Linked DNA regions of Variovorax paradoxus EPS. The protein of the gene in region 1 binds, or shares a complex with, the protein of each later gene. Links are inferred from orthologs where the notes say so. Each region holds a gene or a part of one and is shown on either strand. Other genes may lie near its edges. The genes, in order: dapF and VARPA_RS24065.

Region 1 (10,397 bases):
TCCCTTGCGGGGCAGCGCCTTTTTCCTTGGATAAATCAGCAGCGGGCCGTCGTCACAACAGGCACTGCTCGAGCCCCTGCTCGAGAATTTCGCGCGGCAGCTCGATGCCGATGAACACCATGCGGCTCTGGCGGTTTTCGTCCTTGCCCCACTCCGGGCCCAGGTCGCTGCCCATCAACTGGTGCACGCCCTGGAAGATCACCTTGCGCTCGGTGCCCTTCATGTTCAGCACGCCCTTGTAGCGCAGCATGCGCGGGCCGTAGATGTTGACGATCGCGCCCAGAAAGTCTTCGAGCTTGGCCGGATCGAAGGCGCGGTCCGCCTTGTAGACGAAGCTCTTGACGTCGTCGTCGGTGTGGTGATGGTGGCCGTGGCCTTCGTGCTTGTGCGAGGGGTGATCGCACGCCTCGCCATGGGCGTGGTCATGCCCAGCGTGGTCGTGGTGATCGTGGTCGTCTTCCTTCAGGAAGTCCGGATCGATGTCCAGCTTGGCGTTCAGGTTGAAGCCGCGCAGGTCGAAGATGTCCTTGAGCGGCACATCGCCGAAGTGCGCCTTCTGTTGCGGCGCACGCGGGTTCATGTGCTTCAGGCGATGAATCAGCGCCTCGGTTTCCTCGGCCGACACCAGCTCGCTCTTGCTGATGAAGATCTGGTCGGCAAAACCGACTTGGCGGCGCGCTTCCTGGCGGTCGTTCAGTTGCTGCGGCGCGTGCTTGGCGTCCACCAGCGTGAGGATCGAGTCGAGCAAATAGCTCTCGGCGATTTCGTCGTCCATGAAGAAGGTCTGCGCCACCGGGCCGGGGTCCGCGAGGCCGGTGGTCTCGATCACCACGCGGTCGAAATCCAAGAGGCCCTGGCGCTTCTTGGCGGCCAGCAGTTGCAGCGCCTCGCGCAGGTCTTCGCGGATCGTGCAGCAGACGCAGCCGTTGCTCATCTGCACGATCTGCTCTTTCGATTCGGTCACGAGGATGTCGCTGTCGATGTTCTCTTCGCCGAACTCGTTCTCGATGACCGCGATCTTCTGGCCGTGGGCCTCGGTCAGGATGCGCTTGAGCAACGTGGTTTTGCCCGAGCCGAGGAAGCCGGTGAGGATGGTCGCGGGGATGAGGGCCATGAGGGGTGCTCCGAAGCGGAAAAACTAAAAAACGGGGGTGGCGGGCAGTTTAGCCAATGCCACTGAGTTGCGTTGCCGAAGGGGTCAAGCGGCCTTTTCAGGCGGGCTTTCTCACCACCACCAGGCCCTTCAAATACTCCCCTTCCGGGAATTCGATCGTCATTGGATGGTCGGGTGCCGCACCCAGGCGTTCGCTGATGTAACCGTCGACATTCGCATCCAGCCCGGCCGAGGCCACGATCTTGTGGAACAGGTCGGCGGAGATGCCGCCCGAGCACGAGAAAGTCAGCAGCACGCCGCCCGGCTCCAGGATCTTGAGCGCGAGGCGATTGATGTCCTTGTAGGCCCGCGCCGCGCGCTCGGCATGCGCCGCCGTGGGCGCGAACTTCGGCGGATCGAGCACGATGGCATCGAAGGTGCGGCCCTGGTCGATGAACTCGCGCAGCACGGTGTTCACGTTCGCATCGAGAAACTCGGTCTTCACGCCCGAGCCTTCGCCGCCGAAGCCGTTGAGCGCGATGTTGGCCCGCGCGAAGTTCAGCGCCGGCTGCGACGAATCGACCGACACCAGTTCGGCCCCCTCGAGCGCTCCCGCGGCCTTCAGCCCCGCCAGCGCCGCGACGGTGAAGCCGCCCGTGTAGCAGAAGCAGTTCAGCACGCGCTTGAAGCGCCGGTGCTTCGCGAGTTCGGCAAAGCGCTGGCGGCTGTCGCGCTGATCGAGGTAGAAGCCGGTCTTGTGGCCGGTCGCGATGTCGAGCGAGAGTTTCCAGTCGTGCTCGCGGATCGTGATTTCGGTGGCGCCCTCCCCGCGCAGCCAGCCCGTGACCGGCTTCAGGCCTTCGCGCTCGCGGCCGCTGGCGTCGGAGCGCTCGTAGAACTTCGTGAGGCCCGTGGCCGTGAGCAGCGCATCGACCAGCACGTCTTTCCAGCGCTCCACGCCGGCCGAGAGGAATTGCGCGACCAACGTGTCGCCATAGCGGTCGACGATCAGCCCCGGCAGCCCGTCCGCCTCGCCATGCACCAGCCGCACGCCGTCACTCTGCAGATCGAAGAGGCCGCGCGCACGCACGGCGCGCTCGCACACCGACGCGAGAAACGCGGCGTCGATGCGCTGCGTTTCGACAAAGCTCCAGGCCCGCGCACGGATCTTGGAGATCGGGCTGAACGCCGCCCACGCGAGGAACGCGCCGTCGTGCGATTCCACGCGCACCGTCTCGCCCGAGTCGGCACCGCCGCGCGCGATGGCGGATTCGAAGACCCACGGATGGCGGCGCTGCATCGAGCGCTCTTTGCCGGGTTTGAGGCGAAGGGTTTTCATTTTTTTACCTGGCTTGCTTGCTTGCTTACTTATTTGTCTTTGTCGGTCCGGGCCTTCGCGCGCGGATGCGCCGCGTCATAGGCCTTCGCCAGATGCTGGAAATCCAGCCGCGTATAGATCTGCGTGGTCGCGATGTTCGCGTGCCCCAGCAGCTCCTGCACCGCGCGCAGGTCGCTGCTCGACTGCAGCACGTGGCTCGCGAACGAGTGCCGCAGCATGTGGGGATGCACAGGCGCGGCAAGGCCGGCCTTCAGGCTGCGTTCGCGCAGCAGCTTCCACACCGCCTGCGACGACATCCGCGCGCCCTTGCTGCTGACGAAGAGCGCGGGCACCGAACGGTCGCCGCGCACGTCCAGCCACTCCTGCAGCGCCTCGGCCGCCTTGCTGCCCACCGGCACGATGCGGCGCTTGCTGCCCTTGCCGAGCACGTTGGCTTCCTTCGCGTCGAGATCGACCCAGCCGAGCGCCGTGTTGCTCGCCTGTGCATCGAGCCCCGTGAGTTCGCTCACGCGCAGGCCGCAGCCGTAGAGTATTTCGACGATGGCGCGGTCGCGCGCTTCGATCCACGGGTCGGCGTCTTCGTCGTGCAGCTCGGCCAGCTGCACCGCATCGTCCACGCCCAGCGCCTTGGGCAGCGGCCGGCCGGCCTTGGGCGCATGCACGTCCTGCACCGGGTTGAAGCCGATCAGGCCTTCATGCCCGAGCCAGCGGTAGAAGCTGCGCCAGCACGACAGCACCAGCGCAATGCCGCGCGGCTCGCGACCGGCGCTGTGCAGCTTGGCCATCCAGCGCCGGATGTGGGCGGTCTGCACGCGGTCCAGCGGCAGATTGGCCTCGGCCGCGTTTTCCCTCAGCGCCTGCAGGTGAAAGGCGTAGAGCTCGACCGTGCGCGCCGCGAGCCGGCGCTCCACGCGCACATGCTCCAGGTACTTCGCGATCCAGTCCGGCACAGCGGATGCGGTCGGCTCAGAAGAGATAGCCATGGCCGGCATTGTTGATGATGGCTGCCGGCTCGCGCAATGCGCCCTTGAACAGCATGCCCCAGCGGCGCCAGCACGAAGTGGGCGCGGCGGCGTACTGCACGTCGAAGGTCTGGTCGAACCCGCTCATGCGCACCAGCCGCTCGACGCGCCACAGGTGATACGGCTCCGACACGATCACCACGCTGCGCACCCCGGCCGCCTGCAGTAGCGGGCGCGAGAGCGAAAGATTCAGCCGCGTGGACGTGGACGCGGGCTCCTGCAGCATCGGCCCCGCAAAGCCCAGGCCTTGCGCGTGCTGCTGCATCACGTCGGCCTCGATGCGTCCGTCTTCCTTGTCGACGCCGCCCGTGAACACCAGTTGCTTCACCCGCCCGGCCTGCGCCAGCGCAATGCCGGTATCGACGCGGCCCGTGAGACAGGGATTCGGCCTGCCGTCGAGGTAGGCCCGGCTCCCCAGGATCAGCGCCGCATCGGCGGGCCTTTGCGGCGGGTTGTCCAGCAGCTCGTCGGCGCGCTTCCAGATGACGGCGGCAATCGCCGCATAGACCAACGCCAGAACCAGCAGCGCGCCGAGCAGCGCGACCTGCCACGGCCGGCGCAGCCAGCGCGGCCGGTTCAAGGACGCAGCCGCGAGAGGCCGCCCGAGGCCAGCTCGGCGATGCGCTCGAGAAAATCGGTGCCCATCTCGGCGTTGAAGCGCTGTGCGTCGGGCGATGCCAGCACCAGCAAGCCGAAGGCCGGCGATTCGGCATCGGCGCGCAGCGGAATCAGCGCGATCGACATCGCAGCCTGCGGCTCCGGCAGCCAGTTGGCGGCCTCGAAGCCCGAGTTCAGGCCGCAGTACGGCGAAGTGAGCGAAGTGGCCAGCGCCTTCACGTCGTCGCTCACCCACTGGGCATAGGCTTCGTTGAGGTAGTCGCTGCTGCAGTCCCACACCTTGATCGCCGTCTGCGGCACCAGGAACAGCGACTGCAGATCGACCGCGATCCGGTACGGCAGGCTGCGCGGGTCGCGCGTGGTCAGCAAGCCGCTGGTCCAGCGCTGCAGCCGGTCGGCAATGACGACGTTCTCGGTGCCGTGGCGCACCATGTCCATCAGGCGATGCTCCAGCGCCTTGATCTTCTCGCGCAGCATCTCGGCCTGACGCTCCTGCAGGCTCACCGCGCGGTTGCCGTGCGGGCTGGTGAGCTGCACCTGCGCCAGCAACTGGGCATGGCGCTCGAAGAAGTCGGGCGTGTTCGCCAGGTAATTGGCGATGTCGTCTTCGGTGATCGGGTTCATGGCGTCGTTGTCGTGAGTGGAATTGGTCATGGCTGTTCCGAAATTTCGGGTACTTCGGGCACGTCGGGTACGTCGATGTCGCCCTCGAACACCGTCGTGGCCGGGCCCGTCATGAGCACCGGCTGGCCCTCGCCCTGCCATTCGATCGTGAGGATGCCGCCGTGCGTCTGCACGTCGACGCGTGACTCCAGCAACCCGAGCCGGATGCCTGCGACCACCGCCGCGCAGGCGCCCGTGCCGCAGGCCAGCGTTTCGCCGGCGCCGCGCTCGAACACGCGCAGCTTGATATGGGAGCGATCGACCACCTGCATGAAGCCCGCGTTCACCCGCTGCGGAAAGCGCGGGTGGTGCTCGATCTGCGGGCCCTGCTCGGCCACCGGCGCGGTGTCGACGTTGTCGACCACCTGCACCGCGTGCGGATTGCCCATCGAGAGCACCGCGACCGACACGATCGGGCTGCCGGCCCGGGTGCCCAGCGCCAGGTGCCACTTTTCCCAGGAACCATCGGGCTGTGCATCGAGCCCGGCGGTGTCGAAGGGCACGCGCGCGGCCTCGAAGATGGGGGCGCCCATGTCGACCGTCACGCGGCCGTCGGCGCCCATGCGCGGCTCGATCACGCCGGCCAGCGTCTGCACGCGCACCTGGGTCTTGTCGGTGAGCTTGTGCTCCTTCACGAAGCGCATGAAGCAGCGCGCGCCGTTGCCGCACTGCTCGACCTCGCCGCCGTCGGCGTTGTGGATCACGTATTGAAAGTCGATGCCTTCCGCGGGCGATGGCCGCACGGTGAGGATCTGGTCGGCGCCGACGCCGAAATGGCGGTCGGCCAAAAAGCGGTACTGCGCGGCACTGAGGCCCAGCGTGCCGCGGGTTTCGTCCAGCACGACGAAATCGTTGCCGGCGCCCTGCATCTTGGTAAAGCGGATTCGCATCGGGGGATTATCGCCACCGGCACCGCCGGTGACGACCCGGCGGCGCCAAACCCGCTACAGCGACAGGAAGTGATGCACCTCGGGCTTGTCCGGCCCGATGTGAAAGCGCAGCGCCTCGGCCTGCAGGTCGGCATCGGCGTGCGACACGCGGTGGTGCTGGCGCAGGTGCTCGGCCCACGACTCCACGAGGAACCACTCCATCACCCGTTCCGCGTCGTTCGTGTGCTCGTGCACGCCCCAGGCGTAGGCGCCGTCGCGGCGGCGCTCCAGCGAGAGCTTCTTCATCGCCGCCATGAAGGCCGGCCGGTCTTCCTTGCGGATGCGGTACTCGACCTGGATCATCACGGGCCCGCGGTCGTGCGCCACGGGCTCGGCCAGCAGAGGCTCGGGCCAATGGTTCGAGGCCTGCAGGTCGGCCTCGCCGGCGGGCAGCCGCACGCGGTGGAACACGAGGCCCATCACCACCAGGCCCACCGCGCCCGCCACCAGCGTGGCCGGCACGCCGATCTGCTGCGCGATCAGGCCCCAGCCCAGGCTGCCGGCCGCCATCGCGCCGTTGAACACCGTCAGGTACACGGCGAGTCCGCGCCCGCGCACCCAGTTCGGCAGGATCGACTGCGCCACCCCGTTGAGCGTGGTCAGCGCAATGATCCAGCCCAGGCCCAGCACCAGCAGCATCAGCACCGCGAGCCACTGCGGCGGCGCGAACACCAGGCCGCCCATCACCGCGGCCGTGAGCAGCGAAGCGAGCAGCAGCATGCCGTCGGCATCGAGCCGGGCGCGCAGCCGCGGCATCACCAGCGCGCCGCCGATGGCGCCCGCGCCCACCGCGCCGAGCAGGATGCCGTAGAAGCTCGCCGTGCCGCCGAGCATCTGGCGCGCCACCAGCGGCAGCAGCGCCCACACCGAGCTCGCGAACAGGAAGAACACCGCCGCGCGCAGCAGCACCACGTGCAGTTCCTTGCTGGCCCGCGTGTAGCGGATGCCCGCGCGGAAGGCGCCGAAGAAGTTCTCCGACAGCCCGCTGTCGACCGCCGCCGGGCGCTTCCACCACAGCAGCGCCGCGATCACGAACACATAGCTCAGCACGTCGAGCCCGTAGGTGGCGGCCGCGCCGAAGCTCGCGAGGATCAGCCCGCCCGCCGCCGGCCCGATGGAGCGCGCGATGTTGATGCCCAGCGAGTTGAGCGCCACCGCGCCCTTGAGCTCGCTGCGGGGCACCAGCTCCGGCACGATCGACTGCCAGGTCGGCCCCATCAGCGCCGCGCCGATGCCGCCCACGAAGGTCAGCGCGACCAAATATTCGACCGTGAGCGAACCGGTGTGCGAGAGCACCAGCAGCGTGCCGCTCACCGCGCCCAGCATCACCTGCACAAAGATCAGAAAGCGCCGCCGGTCGAGGATGTCCGACAGCACGCCCGCCGGAATCGCCAGCAGGAAGATCGGCAGCGTCGCCGCCGTCTGGATCAGCGCCACCGCCGTCGGGCTCGCCGACAGGTCGGTGACGAGCCACGAACTGGCCACGTCGCGCATGAAGCTGCCGATGTTGCCCAGCACCGTGGCGGCCCACAGCACCGCGAAGACCGGCTGGCGCAGCGGCGCGAAGGCGCCGGCGGATTTTTGAGGCTCAGTCATCCTGGCGCTCCTTGAGATCGAGCCAGGCGACGAGCAGAAAGCCGCCGACCAGGCCCAGGTGTTCGAAGAAAGAGTTCGCGGCCATGAAGCGCTCGGGGCCCACCGGCATTTCCCAGAAACGCAGCGCGACGAAGGTTGCCATCAGTGTGAAGCCGCCGAGCGCGAGCGCGCCGAGCCAGCGCCAGAAGCCGACGAGGATGAGCACCGCGGCGCCCAGTTCCAGCACGATCACCGCCACGGCCAGCGGGCCGGCCGGCGACAGGCCGAAGTGATTCATCTCGCCGATGGCGGCGTCGAAGTCCATCGCCTTGTTCAGGCCGCCCTGCAGGTAGGCCGCGCACAGCAGCAGCAAGGCGATCCAGCGCACGGCGGGCGAAAGGGTCCAGTGCATCGTCTTCATCACACCGCCCAGCAGGCGCAGCCGAGCGCGCCCCAGAAGCTTTTCAGGTCGGCAATGGGCAGCTTGCTGCTCCATGCCGTCGCGTGCTGGTGGCCGTGCACGTTGCAGTCGTTGGCGCAGGCGCAGGCTGCCGCCGCGTTGCGCATGACCTTCTGCAGCGGTGCGCCTTCGGCCGTGTCGGCCCAGCCGGCATAGCCGCCGAAGGTGCGCGCGGGCGACCAGTCGGGCATGGCCGGCGGCAGCGTGCCTTCGTCGTGCGCGGCGAACGGGCCGGCGCCGTAGACCACCTTGCCGCCCACCATCGTGAGCAGCGCGGTCGTGTCGGCGATCTCCGATTCGGCGCAGGCGAAGAAATCGCGGTCGGGCACCACCAGGTCGGCGAGCTGGCCGGCCTCGATGCGGCCTTTCTTGCCCTCTTCGTTCGAGAACCAGGTGACGTTCTCGGTCCACATGCGCAGCGCGCCCTCGCGGTCCAGGCAGTTGCGTTGCGGGTAGAGCTGCATGCCGCCCACCGTCTTGCCCGTGACCAGCCACGACAGCGACACCCACGGGTTGTACGAGGCCACGCGCGTTGCGTCGGTGCCGGCCGAGACCTTCATGCCGCGCTCGAGCATGCGCTTGACCGGCGGCGTGGCCTCGGCCGCGCCGGCGCCGTAGCGCTCCACGAAATACTCGCCCTGGTAGGCCATGCGGTGCTGCACCGCCACGCCGCCGCCGAGCGCGGCGATGCGGTCCATCGACTTCTCGGAAATCGTCTCGGCATGGTCGAAGAACCAGTTCAGGCCCGCGAGCGGCGTGTCCTTGTTGACCTTCTCGAACACGTCGAGCGACCGGCTGATGGTTTCGTCGTAGGTCGCGTGCATGCGCCACGGCCAACGGTTCTGCGCCAGGATGCGCACCACGCCTTCGAGCTCGCCTTCCATCTCGGGCGCCATGTCGGGACGCGGCTGGCGGAAGTCTTCGAAGTCGGCCGCCGAGAACACCAGCATCTCGCCCGCGCCGTTGTGGCGGAAATAGTCGTCGCCTTGCTTGTACGTCGAGTTCGCCGTCCAGTTCAGGAAGTCTTCCTTCTCGGCCTTGGGCTTCTGCGTGAAGAGGTTGTAGGCGAGGCGAATGGTGAGTTGGCCGTCGTCGTGGAGCTTGCGGATCACTTCGTAGTCGTCGGGGAAATTCTGGTTGCCGCCGCCCGCATCGATGGCGCCGGTCACGCCCAGGCGGTTGAGCTCGCGCATGAAGTGGCGCGTCGAATTGAGCTGGTAGTCGAAGGGCAGCTTCGGTCCCTTGGCCAGCGTGGCGTAGAGGATGGCCGCGTTCGGCTTGGCCAGCAGCAGGCCCGTGGGGTTGCCGGCGCCGTCGCGCACGATCTCGCCGCCGGGCGGCGCGGGCGTGTCCTTGGTGTAGCCCACGGCGCGCAGCGCGGCGCCGTTGAGCAGCGCGCGGTCGTACAGGTGCAGGATGAACACCGGCGTATCGGGCGCCACCGCGTTCAGCTCGGCGATGGTCGGCAGGCGCTTCTCGGCGAACTGGTGCTCGGTGAAGCCGCCCACCACGCGCACCCACTGCGGCGCGGGCGTGATCGCCACCTGGCGCTTGAGCATGCCCATCGCATCGGCCAGGCTCCGCACGCCGTCCCAGCGCAGCTCCATGTTGTAGTTCAGCCCGCCGCGAATGATGTGCAGGTGGTTGTCGATGAGCCCCGGCAGCACGCGCTTGCCCTCGAGGTCGATCACGCGGGTGTGGCTGCCGGCCAGCGGCAGCACGTCTTCGGCGCGGCCCACGCGGGTGAAGCGGCCGTCCTTGATCGCCACCGCGTCGGCCGTGGGATTGGCGCGGTCCAGTGTGGTGAAGCGGCCGTTGCGCAGGATGAGGTCGGGGGTGGGGTTCAGGGTGTTGGCCATGGTCGATGCGGGTGCGAGGGAGGTTGCGGCAAGGGCGCCGAGGGCGCCAAGCAAATGGCGGCGTTGCGGGTCCGGGGAGCTCATGCGTCGCTCCGATCCGACGAACGCGTGGCAGCGGTCTTCACCGCCTCGGGCTTCACGCACTTCGGCAGCTCGCCGAACACATGGGGCTTGACCTGGTGATGCAGCCACGAGGTGGCGGCCGGCCGGTCGAGCACCTGCCGCACCAGCGGCGGAAGCTGCTCGCCGAGCAGGATGCCCAGGAGCCCCACCAGAGCGATCACCGGCGGCGCCGGCGAGCGCACCTGGAAGAGCGCGTAGATCACGCCGACCAGAAGGCCGAGTGCGAGGGAAACGACATAGGGCTTCATGGCCGGCGCTCTCTTTCGTTCTTCGTCCGCTCAACCTTCGTGAGCGCCGAACATGCTCTTGGCGTAGTTGATGCCGATGCCATAAGCGCCGCCCACCTTCTTCGCGATGCCGGTGGTCAGCTCGTACGTGTCGCCGCGGGCCCAGTCGCGCTGCAGCTCCAGCAGGTATTGCAGCGAGGTCATCGGGCGCGCACCGGCCTGCACCATGCGGTCCATCGCGCGGTTGTGCGCCTCGGTGGAAACGTCGCCGCAGGCATCGGCGATCACGTACACCTCGAAGCCCTGGTCCAGCGCCGAGAGCGCCGGGCCGACGATGCACACGCTGGTCCACAGGCCCGCCAGCACGATGCGCGGCTTGCCGATTTCGTTCACGCGGTCGATCACGGCCGCGTCTTCCCATGTGTTCATCGAGGTGCGGTCGAGCATCTTCTGGCCGGGAAAGGCGTCGGTGATCTCGCTGAACATCGG
Region 2 (4,727 bases), 4.2 Mb from region 1 along the record:
AGTGGTGCCGACAGCTCGCGCAACTGGTGCGCGACGGGCGAGAGGTCGTGATGGTGTCCAGCGGCGCCATCGCCGAAGGCATGAAGCGTCTCGGCTGGCGCACCCGCCCCCACGAGATTCATGAACTCCAGGCCGCTGCGGCCGTCGGCCAGATGGGCCTGGCCCAGATGTACGAGACCAAGCTGCGCGAGAACGAAATCGGCAGCGCCCAGGTCCTGCTGACCCACGCCGACCTCGCCGACCGTGAGCGCTACCTCAACGCGCGCTCGACACTCGTCACGCTGCTGCGCCTGGGCGTGGTGCCGGTCATCAACGAGAACGACACCGTCGTCAACGACGAGATCAAGTTCGGCGACAACGATACGCTAGGTGCGCTCGTGGCCAACCTGGTCGAAGCCGATGCGCTGATCATCCTCACGGACCAGAAGGGCCTCTACACGGCCGATCCGCGCAAGGACCCGGACGCGAAGTTCGTGCATGAAGCGGCAGCCGGCGATCCGGCACTCGAGGCCATGGCGGGGGGGGCGGGCTCCAGCATCGGCCGCGGCGGGATGATCACCAAGATCCTTGCGGCCAAGCGCGCGGCCGGTTCGGGCGCATCGACCGTGATCGCGTGGGGCCGCGAGGCCGACGCCTTGCTGCGCCTGACGCGCGGCGAATCGATCGGCACGCTGCTGGTCGCGCAGACGGCCAAGCACCAGGCGCGCAAGCGCTGGATGGCGGATCACCTGCAACTGCGTGGCGCTGTCGTCGTCGATGCAGGCGCCGCCGCCAAGGTGCGCGCCGAAGGCAAGAGCCTGCTGCCCATCGGCATGACTGGCGTGTCGGGCGAGTTTTCGCGCGGCGACGTTATCGCGGTGCGCGATGCAGATGGCGTCGAACTGGCCCGGGGCCTGGCCAACTATTCGAGCGTCGAGGCGCGGCTCTTGTGCCGCAAGCCGTCTGCCGAGTTCGAGCGCCTGCTGGGCTACGTCGCTGAGCCTGAGATGGTCCACCGCGACAACATGGTGCTGATGCCCAGCTGATCGGCAAAGTAAAACGGGGCCCTGAGGCCCCGTTCGTTCATCTCGGCATTGATTTGCTGCTTATTGCAGTTCGCGAATCGGATTGCGAATGTTCTGCACCATGTCCCCGACCGAACTGCGCGGCGCGTTGCCGCGGCAGATTCCTTGGCGGGACAACGCCATCGTGTAGCGCGAGTTCAGGTCGTTGATGCGCTTCCATTCCTGCTTCTTCACTTCCTGCCATGCGCCGCTGTTGTAGCGCGCATAGCTCTTCATCTCGGCAGTCGAGCAACGTACGCCTTCGTAGAAGGCATTGACGGCGCCGCCGCTGCGGTTGCTGGCCACCACCACGTAGCGCACGATGCCATCGGGCGTGATCGTGATCGTTGCCGGATCGATGCCGAACTTAAGGGTCATGTACGGGGGCATCTCGATCGGCAGCAGACGGCTTTCGCTGAAGGCCGGCGGCGGTGGTGCTGCTGTTTCTTCCCATTCCTTGTCCGTCTCGGACCGCTTGGGAGGAGGCGCAGAACCCGCCTGTGCCCAGTCGGGGTTGTCGGTGTCGTACTTGCCGGAGGCGCAGCCGGCGAGGATGCCGAAGCACGCAAGCAGCAGGACGCGCTCAGCGTTGCGTCGGAAAGAAGGGCGCTTTGCCGTGCGTGTCGTTGGGAAGAGAAGGTTCATCGCTCGCAGAAGGAATGTCGGGATGCGGATCGAAACTGCCGCCGGGCGGCAAGTCCAGACCCGCGGGAGCTCCGGCGTCCAGCGAATGGCGCTCGAATTCTCGGGCGCGCACGTTGCTGCGCAGAAAGCGGTTGCGGAAATCCTGCCGTGGCAGGTAGCGAGCAAGCTCGGTGAGCGCCATCTCGTAGACGCCGCGCTTGAACTCGACGACAACGTCGAGCGGCACCCAGTAGTCATGCCAGCGCCAGGCGTCGAATTCGGGATGGTCGGTTGCACGCAGGTTGAGATCCCAGTCGTGGCCGACGAGTTGCAGCAGATACCAGATTTGTTTCTGGCCCTTGTAGTGGCCCCGTGCGTCACGGCGGATGAACCGATCCGGCACCTCGTAGCGCAACCAGTCGCGGGTACGGGCCACGATGCGCACATGCTCCGGATGGAGCCCCACTTCCTCGTGCAGTTCCCGGAACATGGCTTGCTCGGGACTTTCGCCGCGGTCTATGCCGCCTTGCGGAAACTGCCAGGAATGCGTGCGTATGCGTTTGCCCCAGAAAACCTGGTTTCTCTGGTTGAGCAGGATGATGCCGACGTTGGGCCTGAAGCCGTCCCGGTCGAGCATAATCAAACCCCAATTTTTGAACTGAGTCGATTATGCATGCCGGGTTGCCCTCGGCAAGCGCGATGCCAGTCTCTCAGGGTCTCTCCGGGGGAGCAGTTCCCCACTTCCGAACGTCGAATCCAGCGATTCCATCACCACGATCCCGATGAAAGCTTCCCGATTTTTTGTCTCCACCCTCAAGGAAGCGCCCGCCGATGCCGAGGTGGCGAGCCACCGGCTGATGATGCGGGCCGGCATGATCAAGAAGCTCGGCACGGGCATCTACACCTACATGCCGATGGGCCTGCGCGTGATCCGCAAGGTCGAGGCGATCGTTCGGGAAGAAATGAACCGCGCCGGCGCCATCGAGCTCACGATGCCGGTGGTTCAGCCGGCCGAGTTCTGGCAGGAGACCGGCCGCTTCGAGAAGATGGGCCCCGAGCTCTTGCGCATCAAGGACCGGCATGACCGCGACTTCGTGATCCAGCCCACCAGCGAAGAAGTGGTGACCGACATCGCGCGCCAGGAAATCCGCAGCTACAAGCAGCTGCCGAAGAATTTCTACCAGATCCAGACCAAGTTCCGCGACGAACGCCGTCCGCGCTTCGGCCTGATGCGCGGGCGCGAATTCATCATGAAGGACGCCTACAGCTTCGACCGCGACCTCGACGCGGCCAAGGCCAGCTACCAGATCATGGCGCAGGCGTATCGCAACATCTTCGACCGTTTTGGTCTCCGCTACCGCGCTGTGGCGGCCGACAGCGGCGCCATCGGCGGCGACCTGAGCGAAGAGTTCCAGGTGATCGCCGCCACGGGCGAAGACGCCATCGTCTACTGCCCCGACAGCAATTACGCCGCCAACATGGAAAAGGCCGAAGCGCTCGCTCCGGCCGGTCCGCGCCCCGCAGCCGCCAAGGCGCTCGAGAAGACGCCGACCCCCGGCAAGAGCACCTGTGCCGACGTGGCCGAGCTGCTCGGCGTGCCGCTCGCGACCACCATCAAGTCGCTGGTGCTGGCCACCGATATCGTCGATGAGGCCGGCAACCCGAAGGGTTCGCAGGTCTGGCTGCTGCTCCTGCGCGGCGACCACGACATGAACGAGATCAAGGTCAGCAAGGTGCCGGGCCTTGACCAAGGATTCCGCTTTGCGACCCTCGCCGAGATCGACGAGCACTTCGGCTGCAAGCCCGGCTACCTCGGCCCGCTGAACCTCAAGAAGCCAGTCAAGCTGGTTGCCGACCGCGAGGCTGCCGTGCTGGCCGACTGGATCACTGGCGCCAACGAAGTCGACTTCCACATGACCGGCGTCAACTGGGGCCGCGACCTGCCCGAGCCGGAAATCGTGGCGGACCTGCGCAACGTGGTGGCGGGCGATGCCTCGCCCGACGGCAAGGGCGTGCTGGCCATCGAGCGCGGCATCGAGGTCGGCCACGTCTTCGTGCTGGGCACCAAGTACAGCAAGGACATGAACGCCACGTACCTCGATGAAGGCGGCAAGCCGCAGTTCCTCGAGATGGGCTGCTACGGCATCGGCATCACCCGCCTGCCGGCCGCCGCCATCGAACAGAACCACGACGAGCGCGGGATCATCTGGCCCGACGCGCTGGCGCCGTTCACCGTGGTCGTCTGCCCGATCGGCATGGACCGCAGCCCCGAGGTCAAGGTGTCCGCCGAAGCGCTCTACGAAGAACTGCTCGCCAAGGGTGTCGACGTGCTGCTGGACGACCGCGGCGAGCGCCCCGGCGCGATGTTCGCCGACTGGGAACTGATCGGCGTGCCGCACCGCGTGGTCATTTCCGACCGTGGCCTGAAGGAAGGCCAACTCGAATACCAGCATCGCCGCGACACGGCTGCGACGAAGGTGCCGTCGGCCGACATCGCCGACTTCATCGCCGGCAAGCTCGCTGCATGAGCTTCACCGGCCGTTGCAACGACGACCCAGGGGCAACCGCTACGGCGGATGGCACAGCCATCTCGCGGCGCAAGTGCCTTGGTGTTGCCGCGGCTTCGGGCGTTCTGTCGCTGGCGGCGCTGCCGCAGACCGCTTTCGCCGGCGCACAGATCGAAGAGCCCTTGATCGACTCGGTACGCACCGCGCTGAGTTCGGCGATCCACAACAAGGCGCCGCCGGTGCCCGAGTTCACGACCACCGAGGCGCGCCTGGCCTACCTGCGCTGGCTCGGCGAAATGAGCGAGCGGCTCAAGAAGAAGATCGCCGACTGGCCCTCGCGCAAGGAATTCCTGCAGACCGCCTGGTACGAAGCCAAGCGCTCGGGGCTCGACGTGAGCCTGGTGCTCGGGCTGGTGCAGGTCGAGAGCAACTTCCGCAAGTTCGCGGTGTCGAGCGCCGGTGCGCGCGGCTACATGCAGGTGATGCCGTTCTGGACACGCGTGATCGGCGACAGCGACTCGGCCAAGCTCTTTCACATGCAGACCAACCTGCG

What was found.
Region 2: the proteins of dapF (region 1) and VARPA_RS24065 are in contact, whole or in part, in a solved structure (PDB 5YGU), measured with the Escherichia coli proteins. The link is inferred for Variovorax paradoxus EPS from one-to-one orthologs.

What each region holds. Positions count from the first base shown.
Region 1 is NC_014931.1:1,065,886-1,076,282, reverse strand. The notes cover bases 3,675-6,464. They hold dapF (diaminopimelate epimerase), read right to left. Parts: upstream 5,626-6,464; coding sequence 4,723-5,625; downstream 3,675-4,722. Other genes in these bases: VARPA_RS04775 (MFS transporter), read right to left, coding at 5,680-6,464; VARPA_RS04785 (DUF484 family protein), read right to left, coding at 4,031-4,726; VARPA_RS04790 (YdcF family protein), read right to left, coding at 3,675-4,034. In the rest of the region: VARPA_RS04805 (CobW family GTP-binding protein), read right to left, coding at 53-1,114; VARPA_RS04800 (class I SAM-dependent rRNA methyltransferase), read right to left, coding at 1,212-2,432; VARPA_RS04795 (tyrosine recombinase XerC), read right to left, coding at 2,462-3,415; more of VARPA_RS04790, read right to left, coding at 3,399-3,674; more of VARPA_RS04775, read right to left, coding at 6,465-7,260; VARPA_RS04770 (DoxX family protein), read right to left, coding at 7,253-7,660; VARPA_RS04765 (amidohydrolase), read right to left, coding at 7,660-9,558; VARPA_RS04760 (DUF1427 family protein), read right to left, coding at 9,639-9,929; VARPA_RS04755 (hydrolase), read right to left, coding at 9,960-10,397. UniProt on the Escherichia coli protein: Involved in the succinylase branch of the L-lysine biosynthesis and in the biosynthesis of the pentapeptide incorporated in the peptidoglycan moiety. Catalyzes the stereoinversion of LL-2,6-diaminopimelate (L,L-DAP) to meso-diaminopimelate (meso-DAP).
Region 2 is NC_014931.1:5,239,807-5,244,533, reverse strand. What follows is about bases 466-3,222. They hold VARPA_RS24065 (RNA pyrophosphohydrolase), read right to left. Parts: upstream 2,305-3,222; coding sequence 1,627-2,304; downstream 466-1,626. Other genes in these bases: VARPA_RS24060 (proline--tRNA ligase), read left to right, coding at 2,450-3,222; VARPA_RS24070 (CNP1-like family protein), read right to left, coding at 1,086-1,688; proB (glutamate 5-kinase), read left to right, coding at 466-1,025. Also shown: more of proB, read left to right, coding at 1-465; more of VARPA_RS24060, read left to right, coding at 3,223-4,195; VARPA_RS24055 (lytic transglycosylase domain-containing protein), read left to right, coding at 4,192-4,727. UniProt on the Escherichia coli protein: Master regulator of 5'-end-dependent mRNA decay.